DNA from 2 places in the Enterobacter sp. FW301-JW81 genome. Region 1 is predicted to be linked to the other one. Evidence: predicted binding sites of a transcription regulator. Region 1 holds the regulator's gene; the other holds the start of a gene.
What was found. Region 1 encodes CRP, which controls carbon source genes, mostly activating them, when cyclic AMP is high. Its sites were predicted from a motif close to ATGTGANNNNNNTCACAT; they were not measured.
Positions count from the first base shown of each region.

Region 2: the regulator CRP is predicted to act here: its motif matches at 11,485-11,502, upstream of AC3WOK_RS18365 (PTS mannitol transporter subunit IICBA).

Region 1 covers NZ_JBYTBA010000008.1:137,962-154,120, forward strand. Annotated here, with positions in the region: gene nirB (nitrite reductase large subunit NirB) at 1-277, opposite strand, end outside; gene AC3WOK_RS21260 (cytosine deaminase) at 517-1,833, shown strand; gene tsgA (MFS transporter TsgA) at 1,837-3,021, opposite strand; gene ppiA (peptidylprolyl isomerase A) at 3,300-3,872, shown strand; gene AC3WOK_RS21275 (putative adenosine monophosphate-protein transferase Fic) at 3,979-4,563, shown strand; gene pabA (aminodeoxychorismate synthase component 2) at 4,594-5,157, shown strand; gene argD (bifunctional acetylornithine/succinyldiaminopimelate transaminase) at 5,244-6,464, shown strand; gene AC3WOK_RS21290 (YccS/YhfK family putative transporter) at 6,461-8,548, opposite strand; gene crp (cAMP-activated global transcriptional regulator CRP) at 8,606-9,238, opposite strand; gene AC3WOK_RS21300 (OsmC family protein) at 9,550-9,954, shown strand; gene AC3WOK_RS21305 (phosphoribulokinase) at 10,034-10,903, opposite strand; gene AC3WOK_RS21310 (YheU family protein) at 10,934-11,152, opposite strand; gene AC3WOK_RS21315 (hydrolase) at 11,149-12,171, opposite strand; gene mdcA (malonate decarboxylase subunit alpha) at 12,400-14,055, shown strand; gene AC3WOK_RS21325 (triphosphoribosyl-dephospho-CoA synthase) at 14,055-14,912, shown strand; gene mdcC (malonate decarboxylase acyl carrier protein) at 14,922-15,221, shown strand; gene AC3WOK_RS21335 (biotin-independent malonate decarboxylase subunit beta) at 15,214-16,047, shown strand; gene mdcE (biotin-independent malonate decarboxylase subunit gamma) at 16,047-16,159, shown strand, end outside.
Region 2 covers NZ_JBYTBA010000006.1:83,004-99,162, forward strand. Annotated here, with positions in the region: gene ulaD (3-keto-L-gulonate-6-phosphate decarboxylase UlaD) at 1-545, shown strand, start outside; gene AC3WOK_RS18315 (L-ribulose-5-phosphate 3-epimerase) at 548-1,408, shown strand; gene araD (L-ribulose-5-phosphate 4-epimerase) at 1,402-2,097, shown strand; gene AC3WOK_RS18325 (MipA/OmpV family protein) at 2,154-2,894, opposite strand; gene AC3WOK_RS18330 (LysR family transcriptional regulator) at 3,012-3,977, shown strand; gene aldB (aldehyde dehydrogenase AldB) at 3,974-5,512, opposite strand; gene selB (selenocysteine-specific translation elongation factor) at 5,599-7,446, opposite strand; gene selA (L-seryl-tRNA(Sec) selenium transferase) at 7,443-8,828, opposite strand; gene AC3WOK_RS18350 (glutathione S-transferase) at 8,932-9,540, opposite strand; gene AC3WOK_RS18355 (HlyD family secretion protein) at 9,631-10,767, opposite strand; gene AC3WOK_RS18360 (DUF3302 domain-containing protein) at 10,770-11,126, opposite strand; gene AC3WOK_RS18365 (PTS mannitol transporter subunit IICBA) at 11,760-13,667, shown strand; gene mtlD (mannitol-1-phosphate 5-dehydrogenase) at 13,766-14,914, shown strand; gene mtlR (mannitol operon repressor MtlR) at 14,911-15,501, shown strand; gene AC3WOK_RS18380 (YibL family ribosome-associated protein) at 15,560-15,922, shown strand; gene AC3WOK_RS18385 (fimbrial protein) at 15,955-16,159, opposite strand, start outside.

The DNA of each region.
Region 1 (16,159 bases):
GGATCACTTTTTCCTGACGGTTGATGGTGATAGCGCGTTCGCCTACCAGCACTTTTACGCCATGCTTCTCGTAGAAACCTTCGCGCACCAGAGAGAGCTCTTCGGCGGTATGATGGGAGAAGTAGGAAGACAAGTGCACACGGTCGTACGCCTTGCGGGGTTCTTCACAGAACACGGTAATATCGAACTGCTCAGCATCGGCTTTATCGAGAAGATCCTCAATAAAGCGGTGGCCGACCATGCCGTTACCGATGATAGCGAGTCTGACTTTGCTCATTATTGCCTCGATTTCTTTTCTATTACTGCCTACCTTAACGATTCAGCAGGGGCGCTTATTGATGCAAATCAAATACGCCTTCGCCTACCCCTTAGGTGGTATGCGACTGATTTGTCAGGATTTTTATAAGTGGCGGAAATCGCAGGCTTTTCGTGTTCGTTGAATTTGTGTACAAATCAGGGGCGGTTTTGCAAAAATCGATACGCCTGAATATCAGCTGCGTTTTTTAGGGGAAAGGTATGTCTACAACACCGTTATGGCTTGTTCAGAATGTTCGTTTACCGGGTCGGGAAGGGCTGTGGCAGCTTGCCATTGAGAACGGGCGATTTGGTGACATCACCCCAATGGACGATACTCATGCCGAGAGTTATGAAGTACTGAATGCGCGCGGTGGGCTGGCTATTCCCCCGTTCATCGAGCCGCATATCCATCTTGATACCACCCAGACGGCGGGCGAGCCGAACTGGAACCAGTCCGGAACGCTGTTTGAGGGCATTGAGCGCTGGGCGGAGCGCAAGGCGCTGCTCAGCCATGACGATGTGAAAGCGCGTGCCTGGAAAACGCTGAAGTGGCAAATCGCCAACGGCATTCAGTTTGTCCGCACCCACGTGGATGTCTCCGACCCGACGCTCACCGCCCTGAAGGCGATGCTGGAGGTGAAGCAGGAGGTTGCGCCGTGGGTGACGCTGCAAATCGTCGCGTTCCCGCAGGAGGGCATTCTCTCTTACCCGAACGGCGCGGCGCTGCTGGAAGAAGCCTTAAAGCTGGGAGCCGACGTGGTGGGGGCGATCCCACACTTCGAGTTCACCCGCGAGTACGGCGTCCAGTCGCTGCATATCGCGTTTGACCTGGCGAAGAAATATGACCGTCCGCTGGATATCCACTGCGATGAAATTGACGACGAGCAGTCGCGGTTTGTCGAGACGGTGGCAACGCTGGCGTATGAGGCCGGTATCGGCCAACGCGTGACGGCAAGCCACACCACCGCCATGCACTCCTACAACGGCGCGTACACCTCGAGGCTTTTCCGCCTGCTGAAGATGTCGGGAATTAACTTCGTCGCTAACCCGCTGGTCAACATCCACCTGCAGGGTCGCTTTGACGACTATCCGAAGCGTCGCGGTATCACCCGCGTGAAAGAGCTGCAGGAAGCGGGCATTAACGTCTGCTTCGGGCATGACGATGTGTTTGATCCGTGGTACCCGCTCGGTACCGGCAACATGCTGCAGGTGCTGCATATGGGGCTGCACGTCTGCCAGATGATGGGGTATCCGCAAATCGACAGCGGCCTGAATCTGATAACCCATAACAGCGCCCGGACCTTCGGCCTGAGTGATTACGGCATTGAAACGGGAAACCCGGCGAATCTGATTATTCTGCCTGCGGAGAGCGGGTTTGAAGCGGTGCGCTGTCAGGTGCCGGTGCGCTGGTCGATTCGACAGGGGCGCGTGATTGCCACCACGCAGCTGGCGCAGACCTGGATCCAGATGGACATCGGAGGGGAAGAGGTGAGCTTTGCCAGAAACAGCCCCTCTGCCGAGCGCAAAGGGGCGTAGGGTTTAGTGAGATGCCGCTGCCGCGTTGTGCTGGCGGTGGCGGGTCACGAAGCCCAGAACGAGGCACATGATGAACACCACGGCATACAGGCCGTTCGCGGTGTGCAGGGCGGCCAGCGGACCGCTGTGGGCGACGATCGGGCCCGTGACCACGAAGGTCAGCATGGTGCCGATAGTGCCGCAGGTCAGGACGAAGTTAACCAGCTTCGGCGAGGCCACTTTGGTCTGCAGAGAGCCCAGGGTAATGATCGAGGTGTAGATCGCGCTGGAGAAGAAGCCCAGGGTCAGAATGAACCACGGCATGTGCTCCGGAGAACCGTTGATGAACAGATACATCAGCACGGTGGCCAGGCCCGCCAGCACGGTCAGAATACGCTGCAGGTCGAAGAAGCGCAGGATGAAGCTAAATGCCCACATGCCGAACATGTAAGACATCCAGAAATCGCTCACCAGCTTACCCGCGTCGTTCAGGCTCATGCCCAGGCCTTTCGCGTATTCCGGTACCCAAGAGATAAAGCCCAGCTGGCCCAGGATGTAGCACAGGGCGGCAATGGAGAGGAACAGCACGCCGATGCCCCATTTCTCTTTCGCGACGGGTTCTGCGGTAGTCTGCGCTTTTTTGCCCAGCACCGGGAACTCACAGCCGAAGGTCAGAATAAAGATTGCCACGTAGACCAGGCCGATGCAGGCATAAACCCAGTACCACTCAATGCTGCGGGCCAGCAGAACGGCGGCGACCATCGGGAAGATCATTCCGGCCATGCTGAAGAAAGAGTCGGTAAACAGCAGGCGCGCGCCGCGTTGACGGCCTTCATACATATGGGTAATCAGGAAGGTCCCGATCGACATGGTGATACCGCTGACCAGACCGAGCACGAACATGGCGGCGGAGAACAGGGCGATGCTGTGGCTCAGCATCAGGCCCGCCACGGCGGCGAGCATCAGCACAAAACCAAAGCGCAGCTGGGTTTTCAGCGGCACGATCTCCATCAGCCAGGCATTCAGGAAGATGGAGATCAGGATCCCCGCGTTGAGGAAGGTGAAGGTGTTACTCATGCTGGAAACGGGCAGCTGGAAGTAGTCTGCGATATTTCCCATCACCATCCCGGTGACGATCACCAACGCGCCGGTCAGGGCGTAGGAGAAGAAGCTGATCCATGTGAGCTTGATGCGATTGCTGTTAGTCATGTCTGGCCTGTTCAAAAAAAGAAAAGCGCCCATCGGGCGCTGAGAGCGGGCAGATTTTAGACATTAAAGTGATCTATTCATATCTTTTAAGAGAAATTAGAACTTCATTGCAGGTTTTTATGTGATCATGATCACATAAAAAGCCGCAAATACCAATCGTTTGCGCGGTTACAACTGTTTCAATTTCGTAAAATTAGGTAAAAGGCTGGTCTCCGTTCATACTGCTCTTTAGAATCAAGCCATTCGCTTTTTATACTGCGCTTTGTTAAGGAATTCTCATGCTCAAATCAACACTGGCGGCTGTCGCAGCTGTGTTTGCTCTTTCTGCCGTTTCCCCTGCTGCGCTGGCAGCAAAAGGAGACCCTCACGTTCTGCTGACCACCTCCGCCGGGAACATTGAGCTGGAACTGAACAGCCAGAAAGCCCCTGTTTCCGTGAAAAACTTCCTCGACTATGTGAACAGTGGTTTCTACAACAACACCACTTTCCACCGCGTGATCCCAGGCTTTATGATTCAGGGCGGCGGCTTCAACGAGCAGATGCAGCAGAAACAGCCGAACCCGCCGATTAAAAACGAAGCGGACAACGGCCTGCTGAACAAGCGCGGGACCATTTCTATGGCGCGTACGGCGGATAAAGACAGCGCGACCAGTCAGTTCTTCCTCAACGTGGCCGATAACGCCTTCCTGGATCACGGTCAGCGTGATTTCGGTTATGCCGTTTTCGGTAAAATTGTGAAAGGAATGGATGTGGCTGATAAGATTTCTCAGGTGCCTACCCATGACGTCGGCCCGTACCAGAATGTGCCGTCAAAACCGGTGGTTATCCTCTCCGCGAAAGTGCTGCCGTAATTGTCTTAAATACGGGCGATCCTCGCCCGTATGATTTAGCCCTCCCTGCGAAAGCGCGTTTTGCTGCTTATACTTGTGGCAAACGGACTATTCAGGGAGGCGTTAAGTGAAAAAACTCACCGATAAGCAAAAATCCCGTCTCTGGGAGCAGCAGCGTAACGTCAATCTTCAGGCCAGTTGTCTCCTTGAAAAAGGTATTGGTCCCTCAGAACCCCATATTGAGACGCTGGAGCTTGGGCCTCCCGCGCCCGGGTTACCCCATCTGTGCCTCATTCATCGACACCTGTATCGCAGTGAAATGAAGGGGGCAGGCGAGTTCCGTACCGACGATATTTTTAAGGGCGATATTCCGTTCTGCCATTTCGAATACATCGAAAAGATGGGTAACGAGCTGATGGCGGCGCTGGAAAGCGAGAAGTATCTGGCTGGCCTTGAGAAAGCGGCGTTTGTTGACAGAATTAGCCACTATTACTGCGAAATCAATATGCTGCATCCTTTTATGCGCGGCAACGGTATTGCCCAACGCGTTTTCTTCGAGCAACTGGCCATTCATGCGGATTACGCCCTGGACTGGCGCGATATCGATCCCGAGCAGTGGGTCGCCGCTAACCGAAGTGGCGCAACGGGTGATTTGTCCGCGCTGAGCGCGATCTTTGCCAAAGTAGTGAGCGAAGCGCGGGAATCTGAGTAGAATAGGGCGGCATTTTTTTCGGGAGCCGCCATGATTCTGCTGATTGATAACTACGATTCCTTCACCTGGAACCTTTACCAGTATTTTTGTGAACTGGGTGCAGAGGTGGTTGTCCGCCGCAACGACGAGATCGATCTCGCCGATATTGAGACGCTGGCTCCGCAGAAAATCGTGATTTCACCCGGGCCGTGTACGCCGTCGGAGTCGGGTGTTTCTCTGGATGTCATCCGGCACTATGCCGGCAAGCTGCCGATTCTGGGCGTCTGCCTGGGCCACCAGGCGATTGCCCAGGCGTTTGGCGCTACCATCGTGCGTGCCGCGAAAGTGATGCACGGCAAAACCTCTCCGGTCACTCACGCCGGTACCGGAGTATTTACGGGGCTTAATAATCCTTTAACCGTGACGCGCTACCATTCGCTGGTGATTGACCCACCGACGCTGCCTGAGTGCTTTGACGTGACGGCCTGGAGCGAGTCGCAGGAGATCATGGGGATTCGCCACCGCGAATGGGATCTCGAAGGCGTGCAGTTCCACCCGGAAAGCATCCTCAGCGAACAGGGGCACGCGCTGCTGGCAAATTTCCTCAATCGCTGAATATCTGTTGCCTTGCCGTGATTTTTTATGCATATTTTGTGATTATATTTTCACAATTGATGTGACATAAAATGGATGGGCATGACATGGCAACTGAACAACCAGCAATTACCCGCGCGACATTCGATGAAGTGATTCTGCCGATTTATGCACCGGCTGAGTTTATCCCGGTGAAGGGAAAAGGCAGCCGCGTCTGGGATCAGCAGGGTAAAGAGTACGTGGATTTCGCGGGCGGGATTGCGGTTACGGCGCTCGGTCATTGCCATCCTGCGCTGGTGGACGCGCTGAAAACCCAGGGCGAAACCCTGTGGCACACCAGCAACGTGTTCACCAACGAACCGGCGCTGCGTCTAGGCCGCAAGATCATTGATGCCACGTTTGCCGAGCGCGTGCTGTTTATGAACTCCGGTACCGAAGCCAACGAAACCGCCTTCAAGCTGGCGCGCTACTACGCCACCACGCGCCACAGTCCGTACAAAACCAAAATTATCGCTTTCCACAATGCCTTCCACGGGCGCTCCTTCTTTACCGTCTCCGTTGGCGGTCAGCCGAAGTATTCCGACGGTTTTGGCCCGAAACCGGCCGATATTGTCCACGTGCCGTTTAACGATCTGCATGCGGTGAAAGCGGTAATGGACGATCACACCTGCGCGGTGGTGGTGGAGCCTATTCAGGGCGAAGGCGGCGTGACGGCGGCCACGCCGGAATTCCTGAAAGGGCTGCGCGAACTGTGCGACGAGCATCAGGCGCTGCTGGTCTTTGATGAAGTTCAGTGTGGAATGGGCCGTACCGGGGATCTGTTTGCCTACATGCACTACGGCGTGACGCCGGATATTCTGACCAGCGCCAAAGCGCTCGGCGGCGGCTTCCCGGTGAGTGCAGTATTGACGACCCAGGATATCGCCTCCGCGTTCCACGTGGGCTCTCACGGCTCTACCTACGGCGGCAACCCGCTGGCGAGTGCTGTGGCGGGCGCGGCGTTTGATATTATCAACACGCCTGAGGTGTTGAACGGCGTGAACGCGAAGCGCGAGCTGTTCGTAAAACACCTGCAAAAGATTGACGACCAGTACGACGTGTTCAGCGAGATCCGCGGGATGGGGCTGCTGATTGGTGCCGAGCTGAAGCCGCAGTACAAAGGCCGCGCGCGCGATTTCCTGCACGCCGCCGCCCACGAAGGGGTGATGGTGCTGAACGCGGGTCCGGACGTGATGCGTTTTGCACCGTCGCTGGTGGTGGAAGACAAAGACATTGAAGACGGGTTAACCCGTTTTGCCGCTGCGGTCGCGAAGATCGTAAAAGGTTAATACGCCGTCCGCTTCAGCCTGCGGGTGAGCCAAATCCCGTGATGTGGACGCTGACGCCATGCCACCGACGAAATGGTGTGCATGGTGTTCAGATGCCCCAGAATGCGCTGCAAATGCTGCTCCAGGGTGCTCATTGGCCCGTGGGTTAACGTCTCCGGCGCTTCCAGAATGTTCGAATCTCCCGACTCGCCCGGCGAGTCATATTCCAGGCGCTGCTGACATCGCTGCAGCGCAATTTCACACGACTGCAGGTAACGTTGGGCCAGGTCTGGCGTCAGCATCGTGTGCTCGCGCGCCAGCGTTGTCATGGCGTTTATATGCTCGACGATAAACTGGCTGTGCGTCACCCAGAGCTTCATGTCCGCCAGATAGTGCGAGTTAAAGCCCGGCTCCTGCATCGCCTGGTTGAGCGAGTTAAACAGGGCGTTATGCGCCTGGTTGACCTTCATGCGCTGATAGGCCAGCGGGGAGGGCTGCGGGTCGTCGCTCAGGATCAATCGAATGGCCTGCTGGTCGGCCTCCAGCGCGTCGTGGGCGTTCTGCCTGAGCAGCCCGCTTTGCCACTGCGGCCACAGCCAGACCATGCCGCCAAAGGCAATCAGGCAGCCAATGAGGGTATCAATCAGCCTGGCGACAATAAACTGTTCACCATTGAGCGTGAGCAGCTGCAGGGTATACACCGCCGTCACCGTAAAGCCCACCATCGCCCAGCCGTAGTTTTTGCGGATAATCAGGTAGCTCACCAGCGTAATCGCCAGCATGCCAGCCAGGGTATAGCCTTCCGGCACGTGGAAGTGTAGCGTCACGCCCGCAATAATCAGCCCGGCCATCGTTCCGCCGGCCCGGTGCAGAATACGCACCCGCGTGGCGCCGTAGCCGTTCTGGGTGACAAACAGCACGGTCATTAAGATCCAGTAGGGTTTCGGCAGATGCAGCGCCATGCCCATCAGGCTGGCGGTACTGAGCATAACGCTGATCCTGGCGGCGTTGCGCAGGGCGGATGATTTAAGAGAAAGATAGCTTCTGAGCGCGGGCAGTAGCGGCAACCGTTTCTGCTTATCCGCCATCAGATCGCGGGGATAAAGCGGGCGCTGCGTGCGCAGCACGCGGGCGATGCGGCTGAAGTGCCAGGCGGCAAACTGGCCAACCGGGTTATCCGGATGCTGGCGTGCGATTTTCTCCAGCGCGCCGAGCTGTTTTTCCATGTTAAAGCGCGTGGGGTAGCGGTGGTAGAGAATATCGTCAGCCAGGACCCGCAGACGTGCCGATACTGTCTGCGCGTTCCAGCGGATCACCGCTTCGGCGTGGCTGCGCTCGACCAGCTTTTGTACCTCCTGCGGATGGTGAAGGCTAACGGAGATATGTTCCTGCAGATCGAGACCGACCTGGAAGGTGCGCAGCAGCCGTTTGTATTCGTGGTTTTTGTTGGCGGCGAGCATGTGCAGCTGCTGATAGCACTGGCTTATCAGATCTACCACCTTTTGCTGGCGCGTCAGCAGCGGCGGCAAGGATTTTTCCGGATCGGTATGCTGGGTGAGCAGGGTATATTTGGCTTCGCAGTAATCCGCCAGCTGCACATAGAGCAGGCTCAGAGATTCACGCAGCGGCTGTTCGCGCCACAGCCAGAACCAGAACCAGTTGAACAGCCCGTACCACAGCGTCCCCAGAGCGTAGATCAGCAGCGGCTCCCACACCGGCATATTCCCGGCGAGGCTCAGCGTGAAAATGGCCGCAATCAGCGAGGCGGGAAGCAGGCGGGCGTGCAGCGAGCTGATTTCGGCGGTGACGCCGAGGGTCATGGCCAGCACGGTCAGGATCAGCGGCAGCGGGATGTCCCGGGCAAGCAGAAGCTGTACGGCGAGGCTGCAGCCCGCAAACAGGCAGCCGCCAATAGTCAGACGTTTGAAAAAGCGCTTATGCGGCGTGTCCAGACCGGCGATGTTGCAGCAGGCGGGCACGAGAGAAAACAGCAGACCTTGCTGAAGATGTCCGAGGATCAAGCCCACGGCCACAGGAAGACACAACACCAGCGTTTGTCGCAGTGCGTAGTTAACTTCGGGGTGATAGATCAGCCTGCGCCACATGGGGAGTAGAGACAAAAACGGCGTGACACCCTGCGGTGACACGCCGTTTAAGCGGAATTAACGCGTTCCGTAGACCACGATGGTTTTACCGTGGGCGGAGATCAGGTTTTGATCTTCCAGCATTTTCAGGATACGGCCCACTGTCTCACGGGAACAACCGACGATCTGACCAATTTCCTGACGGGTAATTTTAATTTGCATGCCGTCCGGGTGGGTCATTGCGTCTGGCTGTTTCGCCAGGTTCAGCAGCGTTTGTGCAATACGGCCAGTTACGTCCAGGAAGGCGAGGTTACCCACTTTCTCAGAGGTGACCTGCAGACGGCGCGCCATCTGGGAAGAAAGACGCATCAGGATGTCAGGGTTAACCTGAATCAGCTGACGGAACTTCTTGTAAGAAATTTCAGCCACTTCACATGCTGTCTTTGCACGAACCCAGGCGCTACGTTCCTGGCCCTCTTCAAACAGGCCCAGTTCACCGATGAAATCGCCCTGGTTCAGATAAGAAAGGATCATCTCTTTCCCTTCTTCATCTTTGATCAGCACTGCCACCGAGCCTTTAACGATGTAATACAACGTTTCCGCTTTTTCACCCTGGTGAATCAGCGTGCTCTTCGATGGGTACTTATGAATGTGGCAATGAGACAAGAACCATTCGAGAGTCGGGTCTGTTTGCGGTTTGCCAAGCACCATGCGCTGTTATCCTCTGTTATAAGCTGTCACCAGAGTCATCAGATGCATCCGGACTCTGGGGTTGCAATCGAATTCTTACCCATACCCTGGGAAGTCGGCTACCGTAACGTTTCGCAGCCAGTAAAGTTTGATGTCCTCTGCATACACGTGTAACGTCAATGTATTACTGTAGCATCCTGAGTGTTTTAGCATAGCTTTCGCCGCGTGTCTCCTGGTGTCTCGCTTCAGCATGATGCAGGTCGCCTTCCATTGCGAGAAATGTAACGCACGCGTAATCTGTCACCAAAAATGCAACGTTGGAGTTCAAAAATATGCAAGCGCGCGTGAAGTGGGTTGAAGGTTTAACGTTCCTGGGCGAGTCCGCGTCAGGACACCAGATTTTGATGGATGGTAACTCCGGTGATAAAGCGCCAAGCCCAATGGAAATGGTGCTGATGGCGGCAGGCGGATGCAGCGCGATTGACGTGGTGTCGATTCTGCAAAAAGGCCGTCATGACGTGACGGATTGCGAGGTCAAACTCACCTCAGAGCGCCGGGAAGAGGCGCCACGCCTGTTCACCCACATTAATCTTCACTTTGTTGTCACCGGTAAAGCGCTGAAAGACGCGGCGGTCTCACGCGCGGTGGACCTGTCTGCGGAGAAGTACTGCTCTGTGGCGTTAATGCTGGAGAAAGCGGTAAAAATTACCCATTCGTATGAAGTGATCGAGGCTTAATCTTTTGGCGGGTGGCGCTGCGCTTACCCGCCCTACGGATTGTAGGCCCGGTAAGCGCAGCGCCACCGGGCAAAAATGATTATGCGATCTGCTTCCCTTCCATCAGCCGCTCCACCAGCGGCGTCATGATAAGCTCCATTGCCAGTCCCATTTTTCCGCCCGGCACCACCAATGTATTCATGTGCGAAATAAACGAGCCCTGCAGCATCGCCAGCAGCCAGGGGTAATCGATGCCTTCAAGATTGCGGAAATGGATCACCACAAAGCTCTCATCCAGAGAAGGGATCGTTTTGGCGGCAAACGGGTTGGAGGTGTCCACCGTCGGCACGCGCTGGAAGTTAATGTGCGTGCGGGAGAATTGCGGCGTTAAGTAATTGATGTAGTCTTCCATTGAGCGAACGACGGAATCCATCACCGCCTCGCGCGAGTGGCCGCGCTCGCTCATGTCACGCGTCAGCTTCTGGATCCACTCCAGGTTAACGATAGGAACCACCCCGACCAGCAGATCCACGTGGCGCGCCACGTCGTGCTGGGGCGTGACCACGCCGCCGTGTAATCCTTCGTAGAACAGCACGTCGGTGGGTTCCGGCAGCGGCTGCCAGGGGGTAAAGGTGCCCGGTACCTGGTTCCAGGGCACGGCTTCGTCGTAAGTGTGCAGATACTTACGGGACTGCCCTGTGCCGCTCAGGCCATATTCGTGGAAGGTTTGCTCCAGCAGGCCGAAGTCATTGGCTTCCGGGCCGAAGTAGCTGATGTGTTTACCCAGATCGCGCGCCTTACGGATGGCCATGTCCATCTCAGGGCGCGTGTAGCGGTGAAAGCTGTCGCCTTCGACCTCCGCCGCACGGAGATTCAGCTGGGCGAAAATCTTGCGAAAGGCGAGGCTGGTGGTGGTGGTTCCCGCACCACTCGACCCCGTAACGGCAATAACCGGATGTCTGGCAGACATAGCAACTCCCTGACTGAAATGGGTGGAAGATCAGCCGTGAAACGCGTTGCGGGGCATGATATTGACCGTCTCATGCAGCTCTGACCACACCAGCACCACGTCGCCGCTTTTCAGCTGGCGCTTTACATCGTTGACCTTTTGCTCAAGCGAGCGTTCTTGTTCACCATAATCGGTGCCTTCGCGTAATACAAAGCTTTCAATCAGATTATCGAGCGTTTCGGGAGCCAGATCCTGCCAGGGAATAATCATTTTGCACCGTCCAGATAAGGGGTTAGCCAGTCAGGAATACGCGTCTCAAGCCACATTTTCGGGCGGCGCAGCGTGCCGCCGATAAACCCAACGTGGCCACCGTGCTCCGTCAGCTGATAGTGAACGTTGTCGGGCAGGAATTCCTGAGCGGGGATCGAGTGATGATCCATAAAAGGGTCATCTTTGGCATGAATGATAAGCGTCGGCTGCGTGATCTTGCTGAGCAGCGGCATGGCGCTGCACTGACGATAGTAGTCAATCGCATCGGCGAAGCCGTGGATTTTCGCGGTGATCAGATCGTCGAACTCGCGAATACGGCGCACCTTTTTCAGCTGGCGCAGGCTCACCGGAAGGGTATCAGGATAGGCCTTCAGCTTACGCGCCGCGTTGGCTTTCAGCAGGTTGAGCAGGTAGCGCTGATAGACGCGAGAAAAGCCTTTCTCCATGTGGTAGCTGCACTGCTCCAGCATAAACGGCGCGGAGACAATCACTGCGGCATCCAGCGGTACGCTTTCGCCCTCTTTCGCCAGCAGGCAGGCCAGCATATTTCCGCCCAGCGAGTAGCCCACGGCAGCGGTGGGCACGGTGCCAAAGTTTTCCCGCAGCCAGTGTAAAAACCACGTTCCATCTTCGGTTTCACCCGAGTGATAGATGCGTTTCTGACGATTGGGTTCGCCGCTGCAGCCGCGGAAATGCATCACCACGCCGAGCCAGCCGCGCGCTTTTGCCGCCTCAATTAACCCATGCGCATAGGGGCTGTGCAGGCTGCCTTCCAGGCCGTGAAAGACCACCAGGCGCGGCTTATGGCGGGCCTGCTCCGGCGCTTCGCTCCAGGCGAGATCCAGAAAGTCACCGTCTGGCAGGTCAAGGCGCTGCCAGTGCGGGGTGAACTGAACCTTGCGGCGGATCAGTCGCGGCAGCATGGTCTGCAAATGGCGATTGGCGACGCCGCGCATAGGCACGAACTCAGTGCTGTCTTCGGCTGCAATGTCGAAGTCTGATGGAATGATTTGGGTCATAAGCGCGATGCTGATTCTTGTCGGAAATTAACGATACTTTCCGAATTGTACCCCGTTTAGCCTGGTTTTCCGAAACATGAACTGATCCCGATCACAAATATTTACCTTGATTATTACTCTCAGGCTAATGATTTGGCTCTACGCTTAATTGATGCCTTTCTCACCAGAGCGCACACTTTACTCAACGTTAAGCAAATCAAAATGATTAGCTGAATCAGGAGGTTAATAATGTTATCTGGGCAAACACCCACCCGGCAATGGAACACCCGACGCAGCGAAAAAGCGCGTCGTCTGGCGTCCGTACCGGTGCAGGGCAAGGTACTGCCAACCGGCGATCTTGTCGCCATGCTGGAAAAACTGATCGCGCCTGGCGACAAGGTCGTTCTGGAAGGTAACAACCAGAAGCAGGCGGATTTCCTTTCCCGCTCGCTTGCCGAAGTGAACCCGCAAATTGTCCACGACCTGCATATGATCATGCCGAGCGTCGGCCGCAGCGAGCATCTGGATATCTTTGAGAAAGGCATCGCCCGCAAGCTGGATTTCTCCTTCTCCGGGACGCAGAGCCTGCGAATCTCCCAGCTGCTGGAGGATGGTCAGCTCGAAATCGGCGCGATTCACACCTATATCGAACTCTATTCACGCCTCTACGTCGACCTCTCGCCAAACGTGGCGCTGATCGCCGGCTTTAAAGCCGACCGCAAAGGCAACCTCTACACCGGGGCGAGCACCGAAGACACCCCGGCGCTGGTGGAAGCCGCAGCGTTCCACGACGGGATTGTCATTGCCCAGGTGAACGAGCTGGTGGATGACGAGTGTGACCTGCCGCGCGTCGATATTCCGGGCTCCTGGATCGACTTCGTTGTGGTTGCCGATAAGCCGTTCTTTATCGAACCGCTGTTTACCCGCGACCCGCGTCTGATTAAACAGGAACACATCCTGATGGCGATGATGGCCATCAAAGGCATCTACGCGGAACATCAGGTGCAGTCCCTGAACCACGGGATCGGCTTTAACACTGCGGCAATTGAGCTGCTGCTGCCCACCTACGGCGAACAGCTCGGCCTGAAGGGCAAAATCTGTAAGCACTGGACGCTGAACCCGCATCCGACGCTGATCCCGGCCATTGAAAGCGGCTGGGTCGAAAGCGTGCACTGCTTCGGCGGCGAGCTGGGGATGGAAGAGTACATCCGCGCCCGTCCTGACGTGTTCTTTACCGGTGCCGACGGCTCCATGCGCTCTAACCGCGCGTTCTGCCAGCTGGCAGGCCAGTACGCGGTCGATATGTTTATCGGCTCTACGCTGCAGGTTGATGGTTACGCCAACTCCTCAACGGTGACCCGCGGTCGTCTTTCCGGCTTCGGCGGTGCGCCAAACATGGGCCACGACCCGCACGGTCGTCGTCACGCCACGCCGGCCTGGCTGAACATGATCACCGAACCTGACCCGATGCAGCGCGGTAAAAAACTGGTCGTCCAGATGGTGGAAACCTTCCAGGCGGGCGTGAAGCCAACCTTCGTGGAAAAACTCGATGCCGTTGACGTGGCGAAAGCCTCCGGCATGCCGCTGGCGCCGGTGATGATCTACGGCGACGACGTGACCCACGTGCTGACGGAAGAGGGGATCGCTTACCTCTACCGGGCGAAAGATCTGGAAGAGCGTCGTGCCATGGTCGCGGCCGTCGCCGGTATCACCGATATCGGTCTGGGCGTGGATGCCAAACGCGTGGCGGAACTGCGTCAGAGCGGCAAAGTGGTCTACCCGGAAGATATGGGGATTCGCCGAACCGACGCCACCCGCTCTCTGCTGGCGGCAGGCAGCGTGTCAGACCTCGTGGAATGGTCCGGCGGTCTCTACAACCCACCTGCGAAATTCCGGAGCTGGTAATGAAACTTCTGCCCCAGATTCAGGTTGAAGGCGGTGCCGAATGGCTGGCGCGAACCGCCACGCAGTGTCTGATTGACGAAGCACGTTTAAGCCCGAAACCCGGTCTGGTGGACAGTCGGGGGAACGGCGCGCACCACGATTTATCCCTTGCGCTGATGGAGCGCTCCGCGCACAGCCTGACCCCCACGTTTCAGGCGCTGGCGCAGCAAAGCTGGCAGCGTCCGGCAGATATTGCGCTCAGGCAAACCGTCGGGCGGCTCGGCCGCGAGGGCGAGCAGCAGATGATGGCCGCAACCGGGGGCGTAAACACCCATCGCGGCGCGATTTGGGCGCTGGGATTGCTGGTCAGCGCGGTGGCGATGCTGGGCGGTGATGCCCGTGCGCAAAACGTCGCCCGCACCGCCGCGCAGCTGGCAAAACTGCCGGACGATGCGGCGCCGAAGGCCTTCAGTAAAGGCCTGCGCGCCACGCACCGCTACCGCGTGCCGGGTGCCCGCGAAGAGGCTCAGCAGGCGTTCCCGCACGTTATGCAGCGCGCGCTGCCGCAGCTTCGCCTCAGCCGCCTGAACGGCAGCAGTGAAGCACAGGCCAGACTCGACGCGCTGATGGCCATCATGACGTCGCTCACCGATACATGCGTGCTGTCGCGCGCCGGCATGGAGGGGCTGGACGCTATGCAGCACGGTGCCCGTGCGGTACTGAATGCGGGAGGCTGTGCCACCCTCGCGGGCCAGCAGGCGCTGGCGAACTTAGACCGTCAGATGCTGGCGCTTAACGCGTCACCGGGCGGTGCCGCCGACCTGCTTGCCGCCACGCTGTTTCTTGACCGCGTCGAATCGCCTTATTCAAAGCATTAAGAGGATGTTATGGAAAAAATTACATTGACCGTGCCAGCCAGCCGCGCGTTAAGCGGCAGGGCACTGGCGGGGGTAGTCGGTTCCGGGGATATGGAGGTGCTCTTCACCGCCGAACCGGGCCAGACGCTAACCATTGATATCACCACCTCCGTTGACAACAGCCGTGGTCGCTGGGAGGCGTTGTTCAACCGCCTGCAAACGGTCAGCAGCCTGCCGGCAGGAAAACTGACCATTCATGATTTCGGCGCGACGCCGGGCGTGGCCCGCATTCGCATCGAACAGGTATTTGAGGGGGTGAGCCATGCGTGATGACAGCAGCTTTATCGAATTAAAAGCACGCCAGCGTGCGCAGGCCCTGCTCGACGAGGGCAGCTACCGCGAACTGCTGGATCCGTTTGAAGGCATTATCTCTCCGTGGCTTGGCCCGCAGGGTATTGTGCCGCAGGCCGACGACGGCATGGTGGTGGCGAAAGGCACCATTAACGGTCAGCCAGCCGTTGTCGTGGCGATTGAAGGCGCGTTCCAGGGCGGCAGCATGGGCGAAGTGTCCGGCGCCAAAATGGCGGCGGCGCTGGAGCTGGCGGCAGAAGATAACCGCAACGGCATTCCGACGCAGGCGGTGCTGTGCCTCGAAACCGGCGGCGTGCGTCTGCAGGAAGCTAACCTCGGCCTGGCGGCGATTGCCGATATCCACGCCGCGATTGTTGACCTGCGCCGGTATACCCCGGTGGTCGGGATTGTTGCCGGGACCGTGGGTTGCTTCGGCGGCATGTCCATCGCGGCGGCGCTGTGCAGCTACCTGATTGTGACCCGCGAAGCGCGTCTTGGCCTGAACGGCCCGCAGGTTATCGAGCAGGAAGCCGGGATTGAAGAGTACGACTCTCGCGACCGTCCGTTTATCTGGAGCATGACTGGCGGCGAAGTGCGCTACCAAAGCGGGCTGGTGGATGCCCTGGTCGGTGACGGTATCAACGCGGTGAAACAGGCGATGAACGACGCGATTGCTAAAGGCGTGCCGGCGAAACATCGCACCGATAATTACGACGATTACCTGAACCGTCTGACGAATTTCGACACCCGCAAACAGGCCGATGCCGAACAAATTAACGCGCTTTTTGCCCGGGAGGTGAAATGATGACTAACTCAATTAGCCGTGGCGAACTCTGGCTGGATATTCTCGCCCCGAATGCAAAACGTGTGGAAGGGCTATGCCCGTCGGTGCAGGCTGCAGACGGCGAGCTTAACGG
Region 2 (16,159 bases), on a different contig from region 1:
TTTTGTGCCTGACCGAAGGGCTGAACGCCGTGCGCGCCCTGCGCGAGCAGTGCCCGGATAAGATCGTCGTGGCGGACTGGAAAGTCGCCGATGCCGGAGAAACGCTGGCTGAACAGGCATTTGGCGCAGGCGCGAACTGGTTGACCATCATCTGCGCCGCGCCGCTGGCCACCGTGGAACGAGGCCACGAGGTGGCGCTGCGCTGCGGAGGTGAAATCCAGATGGAGCTCTTTGGCAACTGGACGCTGGACGACGCGCGCGACTGGCACCGCATCGGCGTGAAGCAGGCCATTTATCACCGCGGACGCGACGCGCAGGCCAGCGGGCAGCAGTGGGGTGAAGCGGATCTCGCGAAAATGAAAGCGCTCTCCGACATCGGTTTGCAGCTCTCGGTGACCGGTGGCATCACTCCCGCCGACCTGCCGCTGTTTAAGCAGATCAACGTTAAAGCCTTTATTGCCGGGCGCGCGCTGGCAGGTGCCGCCAATCCACCGCAGGTGGCACAGGCATTCCACGCGCAAATCTGCGACATCTGGGGAGCGTAATCATGCGTCAACATCCGTTAGGTATTTACGAAAAAGCGCTGCCGAAAGATCTCTCCTGGCCGGAACGTCTGGTGCTGGCGAAAAGCTGCGGGTTCGATTTTGTTGAGATGTCAGTCGACGAGACCGACGAGCGTTTGTCACGCCTCGAGTGGAGCACCACGCAGCGCGCTTCGCTGGTTGAAGCGATGCTGGAGACCGGTGTGGCAATCCCCTCCATGTGTTTATCTGCCCACCGTCGCTTCCCGTTTGGCAGCCGGGATGAAACCGCCCGCGAGCGCGCCCGCGAGATCATGACGAAGGCCATTAAGCTGGCACGTGACTTGGGCATTCGCACCATTCAGCTTGCGGGTTATGACGTGTACTACGAAGAGCACGACGAGGGCACGCAGCAGCGCTTTGCCGAAGGGCTGGCGTGGGCCGTCGAGCAAGCCGCTGCCGCGCAGGTGATGCTGGCGGTGGAGATCATGGATACCGCGTTTATGAACTCCATCAGCAAATGGAAAAAGTGGGACGACATGCTCGCCTCGCCGTGGTTCAGCGTTTACCCGGACGTCGGCAACCTGAGCGCGTGGGGCAACGACGTCACCGCCGAGCTGACGCTGGGCATTGACCGCATCGCCGCGATCCACCTGAAAGATACCCAGCCCGTGACCGAGCAAAGCCCCGGCCAGTTCCGCGACGTGCCGTTTGGCGAGGGCTGCGTCGATTTTGTTGGCGTGTTTAACACGCTCAATCAGCTGAACTATCGCGGCGCGTTTCTGATTGAAATGTGGACTGAAAAAGCAAAAGAGCCGGTGCTGGAGATTATCCAGGCGCGCCGATGGATTGAAGCCCGTATGCAGGAAGGAGGCATGACGTGTTAGAAGAACTCAAAGACGAGGTGCTGGCGGCAAACCTGGCGCTGCCTGCCCACCAGCTGGTGACGTTTACCTGGGGCAACGTCAGCGCGGTCGACCGGGAAAGCGGCATGATGGTCATCAAGCCCTCCGGCGTGGAATACGAGGTGATGACGGCAAAGGATATGGTGGTGGTGAATATCGCAACCGGCGAGGTGGTCGAAGGCAGCAAGAAACCCTCATCAGACACGCCGACCCACCTTGCGCTGTACCGCCGTTACCCGGAGATTGGCGGCATCGTGCATACCCATTCGCGACATGCCACTATCTGGTCCCAGGCAGGACAGGATTTACCCGCCTGGGGCACAACTCACGCGGATTATTTCTACGGGGCGATCCCCTGCACGCGCCTGATGACCGCGGCAGAGATTGCCGGAGAATATGAATATCAGACGGGTGAAGTGATCATCAAAACCTTCGAGGAGCGCGATCTCAGCCCGATGCAGGTCCCGGCGGTGCTGGTCCACTCCCACGGCCCGTTCGCCTGGGGTAAAGACGCTGCCGATGCGGTCCACAATGCCGTCGTGCTGGAAGAGTGCGCCTATATGGGCCTGTTCTCTCGCCAGCTCGCGCCACAGCTTCCGGTTATGCAGCAGGAGCTGCTCGACAAGCATTATCTGCGCAAGCACGGGGCAAATGCCTACTACGGCCAGTGATGCACTTTACAGATCGTAGGCCGGGTAAGGCGAAGCCGCCACCCGGCTTTATTACATCAGAAGCGCCAGGTCAGGCCGGTCATCAGCGCGAAGCTGTCGTCGCGGTCGATCATCGGGCTGTTCTTCACGTCGTCAGGTAATACGGTATAGACCGCGCTGGCGTTGAGATACAGCTTCTGGGTTAACTGATATTTGGCGGCCAGGCCAACGTATGGCGTCCAGCTGTCGCCGGCGGTGTATTCATCCATACCCGAGCGGCGAGACTCGCTGCCGGATACGCCGTAGTAGTAGTCGTTATAGCTTTCGTCGCTGTAGAAAATCCCGACCGATGGCGTCAGGGTCAGGCGTTCCATCCTGATTGGACGGAAGTACGATACTTCGCCCATCACGCCACCGCTTTCATCCATCGCATCGCCAGAGACGGCCACTTTCAGAGAGCCCCAGCTTTCGTGGCGGTAGTAGGCGCCGCCGATGAAGGCAGACGCTTTGCGCTCGTCCAGCTGCTTCATCTGATGGTCGTCGTTATCATCAGGATCAAAATGCAGCGGCATCCACGATGCGGTCAGGCTGAACTCATTTTTTGCGTCTTTCCACAGGATCCATCCGCCCGTGGTCTGGCGAACATAGAATCTGTCGCCTTCGTAGCTAATTAACGGTACTGCACTGGTATTTTCATTATATCCTTTGTAAGGAGACTCATTAAATACTGCCCCCGCTCCAAGTGAAAAGTCACCGGCCATTGCAGAGGATGTTGCAAATAACGTGGCAGCGATGAGTAAATTGTATTTAATAGTCATTACATGTAATCCATTTAAATGCCAAACAAGCGAGGCGAATAATAATGGTTACAAATTTGCCAATGCAACGCTGCGGTTTATATAATATTATATATAAAATCATATAGATGGGTGCGCATGATGAATAAATTACAGCTAAAGCCACGCGAATTAAAAATTATTTCCGTCATCGCCGCAACCCACAGCATTGGTGATGCTGCCGCCCTGCTGGGCATGGCGCAGGCCAACGTCAGTAAATATCTGTCTGATTTTGAAACGCGGGTTGGGCTCAAGGTGTTCGAGCGTACCACTCGCCAGCTGGCCCTTACCCAGTTTGGCGAAGCGTTACTCCCTTACGTGAATGCCACGCTGGATAAGAACAGTCAACTTGTTAATTTTATTGCGGATTATAAGCATGAAAAGCGTGGAAAAGTCACGATCTACGCCCCAACAGGTATCGTGACCTATCTTGCCCGACACGTGATCCATCAGATTGAGGACATTGGCGACATTCGCATCTCCCTGAAAACCTACAACCTGGACCGTAATGAATTTTCAGAAGGTGTTTCCTTTCCGGACGACTGCGATATTTTAATTACCTATGCACAGCCGAAAGATGAAAGCCTGGTTGCCAGCGTGTTGACAAAATATTCCGTCACGGCATTTGCAACCGTTGAATATTTAAATAAACATCCCTTAACAGGACCTGAAGATTTAATTAACCACTCCTGTATCCTCATTGATTCCATGCTGGTCGATGAGGCAAACATCTGGCGCTTCCGCGTGCACGGCAGTGATAACGTTTATGATTACCGGGTAACCGGGAATTATATTTGCGACAATACGCAGACCGCCCTTGAGCTGGCAAGAAATCATCTTGGAATTGTATTTGCGCCCAAAGAGAGTCTGAAAAAAGAATTAACAAAAGGCATGTTGGTCCCCTGCTTCCCGCATCAGGAGGAGTGGTGGCTCGATCTGACCGCCATCTTCCGCAAACGGGAATATCAGCCCTGGCGCGTGCAATACGTCCTGGATGGCGTACTGAACTGCCTGCGCCAGCAAATTGCTCAGGCCGCCCATGGACGGCCTGAGCTGGGCGATTAGAACAGCCCCAGCGGTTTATCAGAGTAGCTGACCAGCAGACATTTCGTCTGCTGGTAATGCTCCAGCATCATCTTGTGGGTTTCACGCCCGATGCCCGACTGCTTATAACCCCCAAATGCCGCGTGCGCCGGATAGGCGTGGTAGCAGTTGGTCCAGACGCGTCCGGCCTGTATGCCCCTTCCCATTTTATAGGCCAGATTACCGTTGCGGCTCCAGACGCCCGCCCCCAGGCCATACGGCGTGTCGTTGGCAATTTCCAGCGCCTCCTCCATCGTTTTGAAGGTGGTCACGGCCAGCACCGGTCCGAAAATTTCCTCCTGGAAAACGCGCATGTTGTTCTGACCGAACAGGATCGTCGGCTCAAGGTAGTACCCTTCCTGCAGATCCCCTCCCAGCACTTTACGGCGACCGCCGGTCAGAATATCCGCGCCCTCTTTCTTGCCGATGTCGATGTAGTTGAGGATAGTCTCCAGCTGTCCGTGCGAGACCTGCGCCCCCATCTGCGTGACGTTATCGAGCGGGTTACCGCTGCGGATAGATTCGACCCGGCGAATGGCGCGCTCCATAAAGCGCTCATAGATGGACTCCTGCACCAGCGCGCGGCTTGGGCAGGTACAGACTTCGCCCTGGTTAAACGCAAACAGCGCAAACCCTTCCAGCGCTTTATCGAAGAAGGCATCCTCTTCCTCCATCACGTCCGCGAAGAAGATATTCGGGGATTTCCCCCCCAGCTCCAGGGTCACCGGAATAATGTTCTGCGTGGCGTACTGCATGATCTGCTGACCCACTTCCGTCGAGCCGGTAAACGCCACTTTGGCGATACGTTTTGAGGTGGCCAGATATTCGCCTATCTCACCGCCCGCGCCGTTGACCACGTTAATCACGCCCGGGGGCAGCAGATCGCCGACGATTTCCATCAGCAGCAGAACCGAGAGCGGGGTCAGACGAGCCGGCTTCAGCACAATACAGTTTCCGGCCGCCAGCGCCGGCGCCATTTTCCAGCTCGCCATCAGCAGCGGGAAGTTCCACGGAATAATTTGCCCGACGACGCCCAGCGGTTCATGGAAGTGATACGCCACGGTGTCGCTGTCTACCTCGCTGATCCCGCCCTCCTGAGCGCGAATGCAGGAGGCGAAATAGCGGAAATGGTCAATGGCCAGCGGCACGTCTGCCGCCATCGTTTCCCGGATCGGCTTGCCGTTATCCCAGGTTTCTGCCGTTGCCAGCAGCTCCAGATTTTGCTCCATCCGGTCGGCAATTTTGAACAAAATGGCCGCGCGGTCCTGAACGGAGGTATGGGCCCATTTATCTTTCGCTTTGTGCGCCGCATCCAGCGCGAGGTCGATATCACGCTTGCCGGAGCTGGCTATTTCACACAGCGGCTGGCCGGTAACGGGGGTCAGGTTGGAATAGTATTCGCCGTCGACGGGCGCGACCCAGTCGCCGCCAATAAAGTTGTCATAACGGGGCTTCAGCTTGAGGGGAAAACCATACTCGCCGGGCTGGATACGCGATGAGGGAGGATTGTTTGTCATGACCGTCTCCTTGCTGTTGGTGTACAACAAGGGTAGTTCCGGCTGGCGATTTTCTCGCCAGCCGGTAACGGTGTTTACGACGGGGGTCACGGAGTTTCAGGAAATAACAGCGAATCTCGCAGGACATGATCGTTACCGCGACGGCGGGTAAAGCCGATGCGGTTGAAATACTCCAGGATCTGAATTGCCAGCTTACGGCCCACGTTCAGCCGGTCGCGGAAATCGGCGGCGCAGGTAGAGCCCCGCTCCTGATCCAGCTCGCGGATCAGGTTCGCAAACGCAACAATCCGATCGTTACGGTAATAACGATCTTTCACGATCGCGACTATCAGCCCTTGCTGCGCCGCATGGCGCAGAACCTGACGCATTACCTGCTCGTCGGCGTTCGTTTCGCGAGCCAGATCGCGAACCCACCACGGCTCATCGCCAAACAGCGGGGCCACTTTTTGCCACACTGCCTCTTGCTCCGCGGTGAACCCGGCCTTGTGATCAGGCAGATGCAGCCAGCCGTGGTGGCTTTTGATCGCCCCGCTTTCGCGCATGTTCTCAATCAGCAGCAGCACCAGCGCATCGTCTTCCATCGGCAGCGCCATGCGTCGCAGACGTTCACGACCTGGGCCAGGCTCATCCTGATGCTGTTCATGGTAGGTTGCCAGCGTGTTCAGTATCTTACGCTGCCAGTTTGCCGCAACCGGGGCATTGAGCAGGCTGTTGCCGGCCTGAATAAAGCCCGGCTGCTGGGTCAGCTGGCGTAAGCCTTCTTCGCTCAGCTGGCGCGCCCATGCAAAATCCTTAAGACTCACCGCACCGCGCTCAAGATGCACCCGCAGCGCGGCGCTATCTTCTCTGGCATGCGCCAGCTCCGCCAGCCACTGCAGATATTCAGGTTTACGCTTGCCGCGCCGCGGTGGGTTAAGCACCACCACCCGCGCCCCGGCCAGCGTTTCGCGCGCTGAAATATCACGCAGTACCAGACGATCGTTGTCTGCCAGCCAGAGCGGCGAATCGAAAACCAGTTCGGCAAGGTCGTTCTCCAGCAGCGACACCCGCCCGGTGATATGGCTGGCCGCGTGGTGGATATGCAGCGGCTGCCACTGGGTCAGCGGCGCGTGCGTCTGCAGGGAGACAATGACGCGTTCAGACGGTTCGGGTGGCGCATCGGCCAGCAGCCAGTCGCCGCGGCTAAGCTGCTCTTTTTCCGCATCCCCGGCAATGTTAAGGGCGATTCGCTGCCCGGCGTGGGCCTGCTCCGCGGGCTGGTTTTGCGCATGCAGGCCGCGCACGCGCATCGGTTTGTTAACGCCCGTCAGCCATAAGCTATCGCCGACCTTCACTTCGCCGCTGAGCGCCGTACCGGTGACCACCAGGCCCGAACCTTTCACGGTAAAGGCCCGGTCAATGGCCAGACGGAAACGGTGATGGCTGGCGTGGTCACGTGATGAAAGCTGCTGTAAATGGTGGCGAAGTTCGTCGATTCCTCGCCCTTCTGTCGCCACGGTGACAAAAAGCGTAGCATCGGCAAAGCCATATTCCCGCAAGGTTGCCTGTACCGTTTCGCGCACCTCGCTGACGCGCGCGTCATCCACGCGATCGGCTTTGGTTAGCGCCACGGTCAGCTGCGGGTTGCCGGTCAGCTGCAGGATCGCAAGATGCTCGCGGGTTTGCGCCATGACGCCATCATCACAGGCCACCACCAGCAGGGCATGATCGATTCCGCCCACACCCGCCAGCATGTTGGACAGAAACTTTTCATGCCCCGGTACATCAATAAAACCCAGAACGCGGCCATCGGGCTGGGGCCAGTAGGCATAGCCCAGATCGATGGTCATGCCGCGCTTTTTTTCTTCCGGCAGGCGGTCGGCGTTTACGCCGGTAATCGCCTGTAGCAACGTGGTTTTTCCGTGGTCGACGTGACCGGCGGTGGCAATAATCATTTCAACAACATCTCCAGAAATCGCTCTTCATCTTCAAGGCAGCGCAGATCCAGCCACATTCGGCCGTCGTAAATCCGCCCGATAACCGGCGTCGGCAGACCACGCCAGCGTGACGACAGGGCATCAAGGCGGCTGCCGCGCCCGTCGCGCGGGGTGAACGTAAGCGCCTCGCTCGGCAGCCTGTCCACCGGCAGCGAACCGCTGCCAATCTGCGACTGGCAAGGTTCAATGCGCACGTCAAAATCGGGGTAATGCGGGGCTACGTGCGGCAGCAGTAACTCGGCCTGGGCGCGAATCGAGGCGGCATCGCGGGTTAACAGGCGCAGCGTGGGCAGGCTCTCGGCCAGCTTCTCCGGATGCAGATAGATACGCAGCGTCGCGTCCAGCGCGGCAAGGGTCATTTTATCGGCACGCAGGGCGCGCTTGAGCGGGTGCTGCTGCAGCTTCGCAATCAGCTCGCGCTTGCCTACGATAATCCCGGCCTGCGGCCCGCCCAGCAGTTTGTCGCCGGAAAAGCTCACCAGGCTGACGCCCGCCGCAATCATCTCTTGCGGCATCGGCTCTTTTGGCAGCCCGTAAAGGCTCAAATCGACCAGCGAACCGCTGCCGAGATCGGCAATCACAGGTACATTCAGCTCGCGCCCAATCGCCGCCAGCTCGGCCTCTTCAACCGTTTTGGTGAAGCCTTCAATATGGTAATTGCTGGTGTGGACCTTCATCAGCAGGGCGGTATTTTCATTCACCGCCGCGCGATAATCTTTCGCATGCGTACGGTTAGTGGTGCCCACTTCATGCAGCGTGCAGCCCGCCTGGCGCATCACGTCCGGGATGCGAAACGCCCCGCCAATCTCCACCAGCTCGCCGCGGGAAACCACCACCTCTTTGCCGCTGGCGGTAGCCGCCAGCATCAGCAGCACTGCCGCAGCGTTGTTATTTACAATGCAGGCATCTTCCGCGCCGGTCAGCTGGCACAGCAGCTCCGCCAGCGCGCGATCGCGGTGCCCGCGCCCGGCACCGTCCAGATCGTACTCCAGCGTCACAGGCGAGCGCATGGCCTGCCCGACCGCCGCGATAGCCTCTTCCGCCTGCTGCGCGCGGCCCAGGTTGGTATGCAGGACGGTTCCCGTCAGGTTAATCACCTGGCGTAACGCGCTTTGCGCTTTCTCGTGCAGCCGATGTTCAACTTCCTGCTCCCACGCTGCGCACCAGTCGGGCAAGGCGTTTTCTGACTGAATCGCGCATCGGGCTTCGTCCTGAAGCAGACGTAGCATCTCAACCGTCGCGGTATGACCGAAACGCTCAACGGCAGCATGAATGCGGGGCTCGCGAAGGAGACGGTCGGTAGCGGGGATCTGGCTGTACAGCGAATGATGAGTAGTCATGAAAGCGCCTGGCGAGTAAATATCTTCCCCCCTCCCGACGGGAGAGGGAGTTAACATGTAGAGAGATTGTACCGCCTCCCGCAGCGAAGTGTTATAACCCGCATCAAGCCTTTGGCGGTTCTGTACGGGCAAAGCTCTCGCGGCTAAATAGCGTGTCGGCAAGTTTTACCAGCAGCGGACGATCAACGCACCAGCCGGGGGAAACGCGGCGGAAGTTGAGATAGCCAATGGCGCAGGCGATGGCGATCGTCGCCAGGTTCAGGTCGTCGGTTTGGATCTTTCCGTCCCGGATAAGCTGTTCGCACCGGTCCAGGCTTCGGCTGATTTTTTCCCGCTGGCGCAGCAGTTCGTTTTCTGACTGCTGGGCGGCGGGCCTTGCCTGTTCGCGCACCGAGGTGAGAGCCGCATCCATAATGCCATCGGCCAGGGCTTCAATTTGCTTCACCGCCAGCGCCGCTTTGGGGTCAGCCGGAAGCATTGCCGGGGTAACGCCCAGCAGCTCGATATACTCCGCAATAATCGGGGAATCGAACCAATATTCACCCTCGTCCGTCACCAGCGCCGGGACTTTCCCCAGCGGGTTGTACTGCGCGACGCCGTTTTCGGCGTTGTAAGGCTGTTCATTGATGAATTCAAATTCAATCCCTTTCTCCAGCAGGAGAATTGAGATCTTTCGCACGAAGGGACTGGTATAGCTACCGATAAGTTTCATTGCCTGATCCTTGATGCCGGAAAAAAGTCAGTATGGATCAAGCGATGAAAAAAGGGCAGGTATGCGCGTCGCATTCCTGCCCTGGAGGGATTAGTGATCGAGATAGAGGTAGTGCATCCAGCTGGTCATACGCAGCAACACTTTACGCATGACCGACACGTGGGCGAAATGGTCCGAATAGACGGCCACCTGGGCGTAAATACCGTCTGGCAGCGCATCGACGTCGGCGTTAGGCTCCAGCTCAATTAGCGCCTGTACGCCATCCGTACCCGGCACGACCGTCAGTGCCTGCAGCGCGCCCTGTGCCTGATACGACCCGCCTGGCACCACCGGCAGAACGCTGGTGAGCTTGCCGGTGAACACCTGGCCCGGCAGCGCGTTGAACACCACTTCCGCTTCATCGCCCGGCTTCAGGCGCAGCAGCGAGTTCTGACGGAACTGAGCCACGATCTGGCGCTTCTGCTCAGGAATAAAGACCATCACCGGACGCAGGGGCAGCGCGGCGGCATAGGTCCCCGGACGAATCAGCACCTGGGTGATATAGCCATTGCTGGGCGCACGCACCACGGTCTGATCCAGGTTGTATTTGGCTTCAGCAAGCTGGGCACGCAGGGAGGCAATCTGCGACTGTTCGCCGTTCACCATGCTGTCTAACTGGCTTTGAATCTGCACCTGTTCAGCAACGGAGCCTTTCACCAGCGCATCCTGTGCCAGGTAATTCTGCCGCGCGTTGTCGATATCGCTTTCAGAGAACGGATTCACCTTCGCCTGGCTGCCTTTCAGGTAGCGCTGATAATCTTTGTACAGGCGATCGCGCTCGGCGGAGACGCGCGTGGTATTGGCGACGGCTTCCGCCAGCTGCGCTTTCAGATTATCGATGTTGTGCGTCGCGGTCACCAGGTCGGCCTGGAGTCTGTCAACGCGCGCCTGGTAGCGGCCTGGATCCAATTTAAATAACACTTCGCCTTTTTTAATGAGCTGGTTATTTTTATCGGTCACTTCACTGACCACGCCAGTCACCTGCGGCGTAATTGGAATAGAAATAACCGCTTTTTGCGCCGTAAAGGTATACGGGTGGTTATAGTTCATGAGCAGAATAAGTCCGGCAACAATAAACACGCCGCCTAAAGTCGCGGTGGCAAGCGTCCACTGGTTTACCGGAATACGGAATATTTTAAAAATCACCCAGGCAAATGCCACATAGGTCAAAATAATCAACAGATCCATGATTAGCGCTCCAGCGTGTTCTTATCAGCAGCAGGCTGTGCTGCCGCCAGCTTTTGTTCGAGTTCCGCCACGCGTTTGGCGAGCGCATCCATGCCCGGAACCTCGTCAGGCTTTGTGATGTGGTTCTGCATGCCCCAGCCGCGGTCTTCACGGTACAGCGTGGCCCAAATCCACAGGAACGGCCAGATGGCATGGAGCGTAAACAGGCTAATCCACCCTGCCGTATGAATCGCATCGGCATGCGGGTGGTTACGCTTTTTGGCCATATTGTAAGGGATGTCATGAATGGCGATGATTCCGTAAAAAAGAACCAGAAATACAAAAATCAATACGCCCAGCGCGAAATAGTTGAGAAACATATTCTCCTCACTTAAACAACGTCAACTCATTAAATTAATAAAACGGTACGCAACCTAATTAATTTTTATAAACACAGGGTGGTGCTTATTATTTCCAGAGCCGGGGAGTATGGATTTTTATAATATCTCCATGCAAGTTTATAAGCGTGTCAAAATATATCCTGAATAATAATAGACTTAACCTTACAATATGAGCGTAATCCACCTTTTAGCTTTTCGCCATACCACACATCAAAAGTGGTTTTTTAGCTTTTCGTGTCGCGCTTTGCCATCCTGATGCCGATCGCAGCCAGAGAAATCTGCATAAAAATATTTTGTGAAATCAGTCACAATCCAGAAACAAACACACGAAAGCAAAATGTGATACAAATCACAGAAAGAGGTGTTTTTTGCGTCATTTTTCGCCATCGTCTTTTTTTTGCTCACCATTTTTGTGATTCAGATCACCTCATTGAATACCTCACCCCCTATCTTTGCGTGATGTGTATCACACAAATTTTCGTTATCTGGACAGTTGAACGATTCAGTGCCAGATTTCACAGCATCAGAACAGGGTCCGGCTACCTCTGCCGCCGCACATTAACGATAAACCTCGGGCCGCAAGCCTAAGCAAAACAGAAGAAGGGGTGTTTTATGTCATCCGATTTCAAGATCAAAGTTCAAAGCTTTGGTCGTTTCCTCAGCAACATGGTGATGCCAAATATCGGCGCGTTTATCGCGTGGGGTATCATCACCGCATTGTTCATTCCGACAGGGTGGTTGCCTAACGAAACGCTGGCGAAACTCGTTGGCCCAATGATTACCTATCTCCTGCCGCTGCTCATCGGTTTTACCGGTGGTCGTCTGGTGGGCGGTGACCGTGGTGGCGTTGTGGGTGCCATCACCACGATGGGGGTTATCGTCGGTGCGGATATGCCGATGTTCCTCGGTGCGATGATTGCCGGTCCTTTGGGCGGCTGGGCGATCAAGAAATTCGACGTCTGGGTTGACGGTAAGATCAAATCCGGCTTCGAAATGCTGGTGAACAACTTCTCTGCGGGCATCATCGGGATGATCCTCGCGATTCTGGCGTTCCTCGGTATTGGCCCTGCGGTTGAAGTGCTGTCCAAAATTCTGGCGGCAGGCGTTAACTTTATGGTGGCGCACGACATGCTGCCGCTGGCGTCTATCTTCGTTGAACCGGCGAAAATCCTGTTCCTGAACAACGCCATTAACCACGGCATCTTCTCGCCGCTGGGTATTCAGCAGTCTCACGATCTCGGCAAGTCCATCTTCTTCCTGATTGAAGCGAACCCGGGTCCGGGTATGGGCGTTCTGCTGGCGTACATGTTCTTTGGCCGCGGCAGCGCGAAGCAGTCTGCTGGCGGCGCGGCTATCATCCACTTCCTGGGCGGTATCCACGAAATTTACTTCCCGTACGTGCTGATGAACCCGCGTCTGATCCTGGCCGTTATCCTCGGCGGTATGACCGGCGTGTTCACCCTGAGCGTGCTGGGCGGCGGTCTGGTTTCTCCTGCTTCTCCGGGTTCTATCCTGGCGGTGCTGGCGATGACGCCAAAAGGGGCTTACTTCGCGAACATTGCGGCCATCTGTGCGGCCATGGCCGTCTCCTTCGTGGTCTCTTCCATCCTGCTGAAAACCAGCAAAGTGAAAGAAGACGATGATATTGAAGCGGCGACCCGTCGTATGCACGACATGAAAGCTGAGTCCAAAGGCGCTACCCCACTGACGGCGGGCGACGTGTCTAACGACCTGAGCCACGTGCGTAAAATCATCGTTGCCTGTGATGCCGGTATGGGTTCCAGCGCAATGGGTGCAGGCGTGCTGCGTAAGAAAGTGCAGGATGCGGGCCTGACTAACATTTCCGTGACCAACAGCGCCATTAACAGCCTGCCGCCGGATGTTGACCTTGTCATCACGCACCGCGACCTGACCGAACGCGCCATGCGCCAGGTACCGCAGGCACAGCACATCTCGCTGACCAACTTCCTCGACAGCGGCCTGTACACCAGCCTGACCGAACGACTGGTTGCGGCGCAGCGTCATGAAGACAACGAAGTGAAAGTGCGCTCCAGCCTGCAGGACAGCTTTGACGAGAGCAACGCCCACCTGTTCAAACTGGGTGCGGAGAACATCTTCCTCGGCCGCACTGCGGCGACCAAAGAAGAAGCGATTCGCTTTGCCGGTGAGCAGCTGGTAAAAGGCGGCTACGTTCAGCCTGAATACGTCGACGCGATGCTGGAACGCGAAAAGCTGACGCCAACCTACCTGGGCGAATCCATCGCGGTGCCGCACGGTACGGTTGAAGCGAAAGATCGCGTCCTGAAGACCGGCGTCGTATTCTGTCAGTACCCGCAGGGCGTACGCTTCGGTGAAGAAGAAGACGACATCGCCCGTCTGGTGATTGGTATCGCCGCTCGTAACAACGAGCACATTCAGGTGATTACCAGCCTGACCAACGCGCTGGATGATGAGTCTGTCATTGAGCGTCTGGCCAATACCACCAGCGTGGAAGAAGTGCTGGCTCTGCTGAACAAATAAGTTCTCTTCCCTCTCCCCTCCGGGGAGAGGGCTAGGGTGAGGGGAAACGTTCCTCACCCCAGCCCTCTCGGGTAAAAACATTGATGAAGGTTAACACTATGAAAGCATTACATTTTGGCGCAGGTAATATCGGTCGTGGTTTTATCGGTAAACTGCTGGCAGACGCGGGCATTACGCTGACATTCGCCGATGTGAATCAGGTCGTCCTGGATGCCCTGAATGCCCGTCATAGCTATCAGGTACACGTGGTGGGCGAAAACGAGCAGGTTGAGACGGTGTCTGGCGTCAACGCGGTAAGCAGCATTGGCGAAGACGTTATTGACCTGATCGCCAGCGTCGATCTGGTGACCACCGCCGTGGGCCCGGTCGTGCTGGAACGCATCGCCCCTGCGGTCGCGAAAGGCCTGGCAAAACGCAAAGCGCAGGGCATCGACACCCCGCTGAACATCATTGCCTGCGAAAACATGGTGCGCGGCACCACGCAGCTGAAAGGCCACGTGCTCAACGCCGTTGCAGACGAAGATAAAGCCTGGGTTGAAGCGCACGTGGGTTTTGTGGATTCCGCCGTTGACCGCATCGTTCCGCCGTCAGAATCCGCCACCAACGACCCGCTGGAAGTCACCGTCGAAACCTTCAGCGAGTGGATCGTTGATAAAACCCAGTTTAAGGGCGCGCTGCCGACCATTCCGGGTATGGAATTAACCGATAACCTGATGGCATTTGTCGAACGCAAACTCTTCACGCTGAACACCGGGCATGCTATAACCGCGTACCTCGGAAAATTGGCCGGTCATCAGACCATTCGTGACGCGATCCTCGATGAGAAGATCCGCGCGGTGGTAAAAGGGGCAATGGAAGAGAGCGGCGCGGTGCTGATCAAACGCTACGGTTTTGATGCTGAGAAACACGCAGCATACATCCAGAAAATCCTCGGTCGCTTTGAAAACCCGTATCTGAAAGATGACGTTGAGCGCGTAGGCCGCCAGCCGCTGCGTAAACTGAGCGCCGGCGACCGCCTGATTAAGCCGCTGCTCGGCACGCTGGAATACGGTCTGCCGCACGCCAACCTGGTGAAAGGGATTGCCGCCGCGATGCACTACCGCAGCGAGCAGGACCCGCAGGCGATTGAACTGGCTCAGCTGATTAATGATAAAGGCGCGCAGGCTGCGCTGGCGCAGATTTCAGGTCTGGACGCCAACAGCGACGTGGTTGTGGAGGCGGTTAACGCATACAACGCAACCAAATGATGCAGAATGCGGCGCAGGTTAGCCTGCGCCCAGATAACAGATTGTCAGATATGCAGGCAATAATGGAACAAACCCAGGCCTTTGAAAATCGTGTGCTTGAGCGTCTGAATGCTGGCAAAACCGTACGAAGTTTCCTGATTGCCGCCGTCGAGCTGTTAACCGAGGCGGTGAATATCCTGGTGCTTCAGGTGTTTCGCAAAGACGACTACGCGGTAAAATATGCTGTAGAACCGTTACTGGACGGAGACGGACCGCTGGGCGATCTTTCCGTGCGTCTGAAGCTGATTTATGGTCTTGGCGTGCTGAACCGGCAAGAGTATGAAGATGCGGAGCTGTTAATGGCGCTGCGTGAAGAGCTCAATCATGACGGTAACGAGTACACCTTTACCGACGATGAGATACTGGGGCCCTTCGGCGAGCTGCACTGCGTTACCGCGCTGCCCCCTGCTCCCCATTTTGATAACAGCGATCCAGAGCTCTATGCGATGCAGAAGCTGCGTTATCAACAGGTTGTCCGTTCCACTATGGTTCTCTCCCTGACTGAGCTGATTTCACGAATCAGCTTAAAAAAAGCGTTTCAGAAGTAAGCCTGCTCACATTGGTGTATCCTTCCCTGTAAATTCCCCGTTTTCAGAGTTATTTGTCATGAAAGAAGTCGAAAAGAACGAAATTAAACGCCTGAGCGACCGCCTGGATCTGATCCGCCACCAGATGGCGGGTCTGTCACTGGTCGAGTCCGCCGAAAAGTACGCCGAGCTGGAAAAAGAGGCCGCCACGCTGGAGACAGAGATCGAGCGCCTGCGCGAAGTCAAAGGTCAGAAGCTGAGCAAAGAAGCGCAGAAGCTGATGGACATGCCGCACCGCCGTGCGATCACCAAAAAAGAACAGGCCGATATGGGCAAGCTGAAGAAAAGCGTCCGTGGTCTGGTGGTGGTGCACCCGATGACCGAACTTGGCCGCGAAATGGGCCTGAAAGAGATGACGGGCTTTTGTAAGACCGCGTTCTGATGGCTTTCCCCTGCCTTCATGGCAGGGGGAACTCAGTTGTAAATCAGGTTAAAGGTCGCCATCGCGTCCGCTTTTCCCGCCGTGATCTTATCTTCCGTCTGGATATAGTGCGCATCAAACCAGAATATCTGCGTCTGATTGTCGCCCACCTGCCCCATTACCGGCACCTGCGGCGTATTCCACTGAACCGTTTGCCCCTGAACCGAACCGGTATTATCGCCATAAACCAGCTCAATC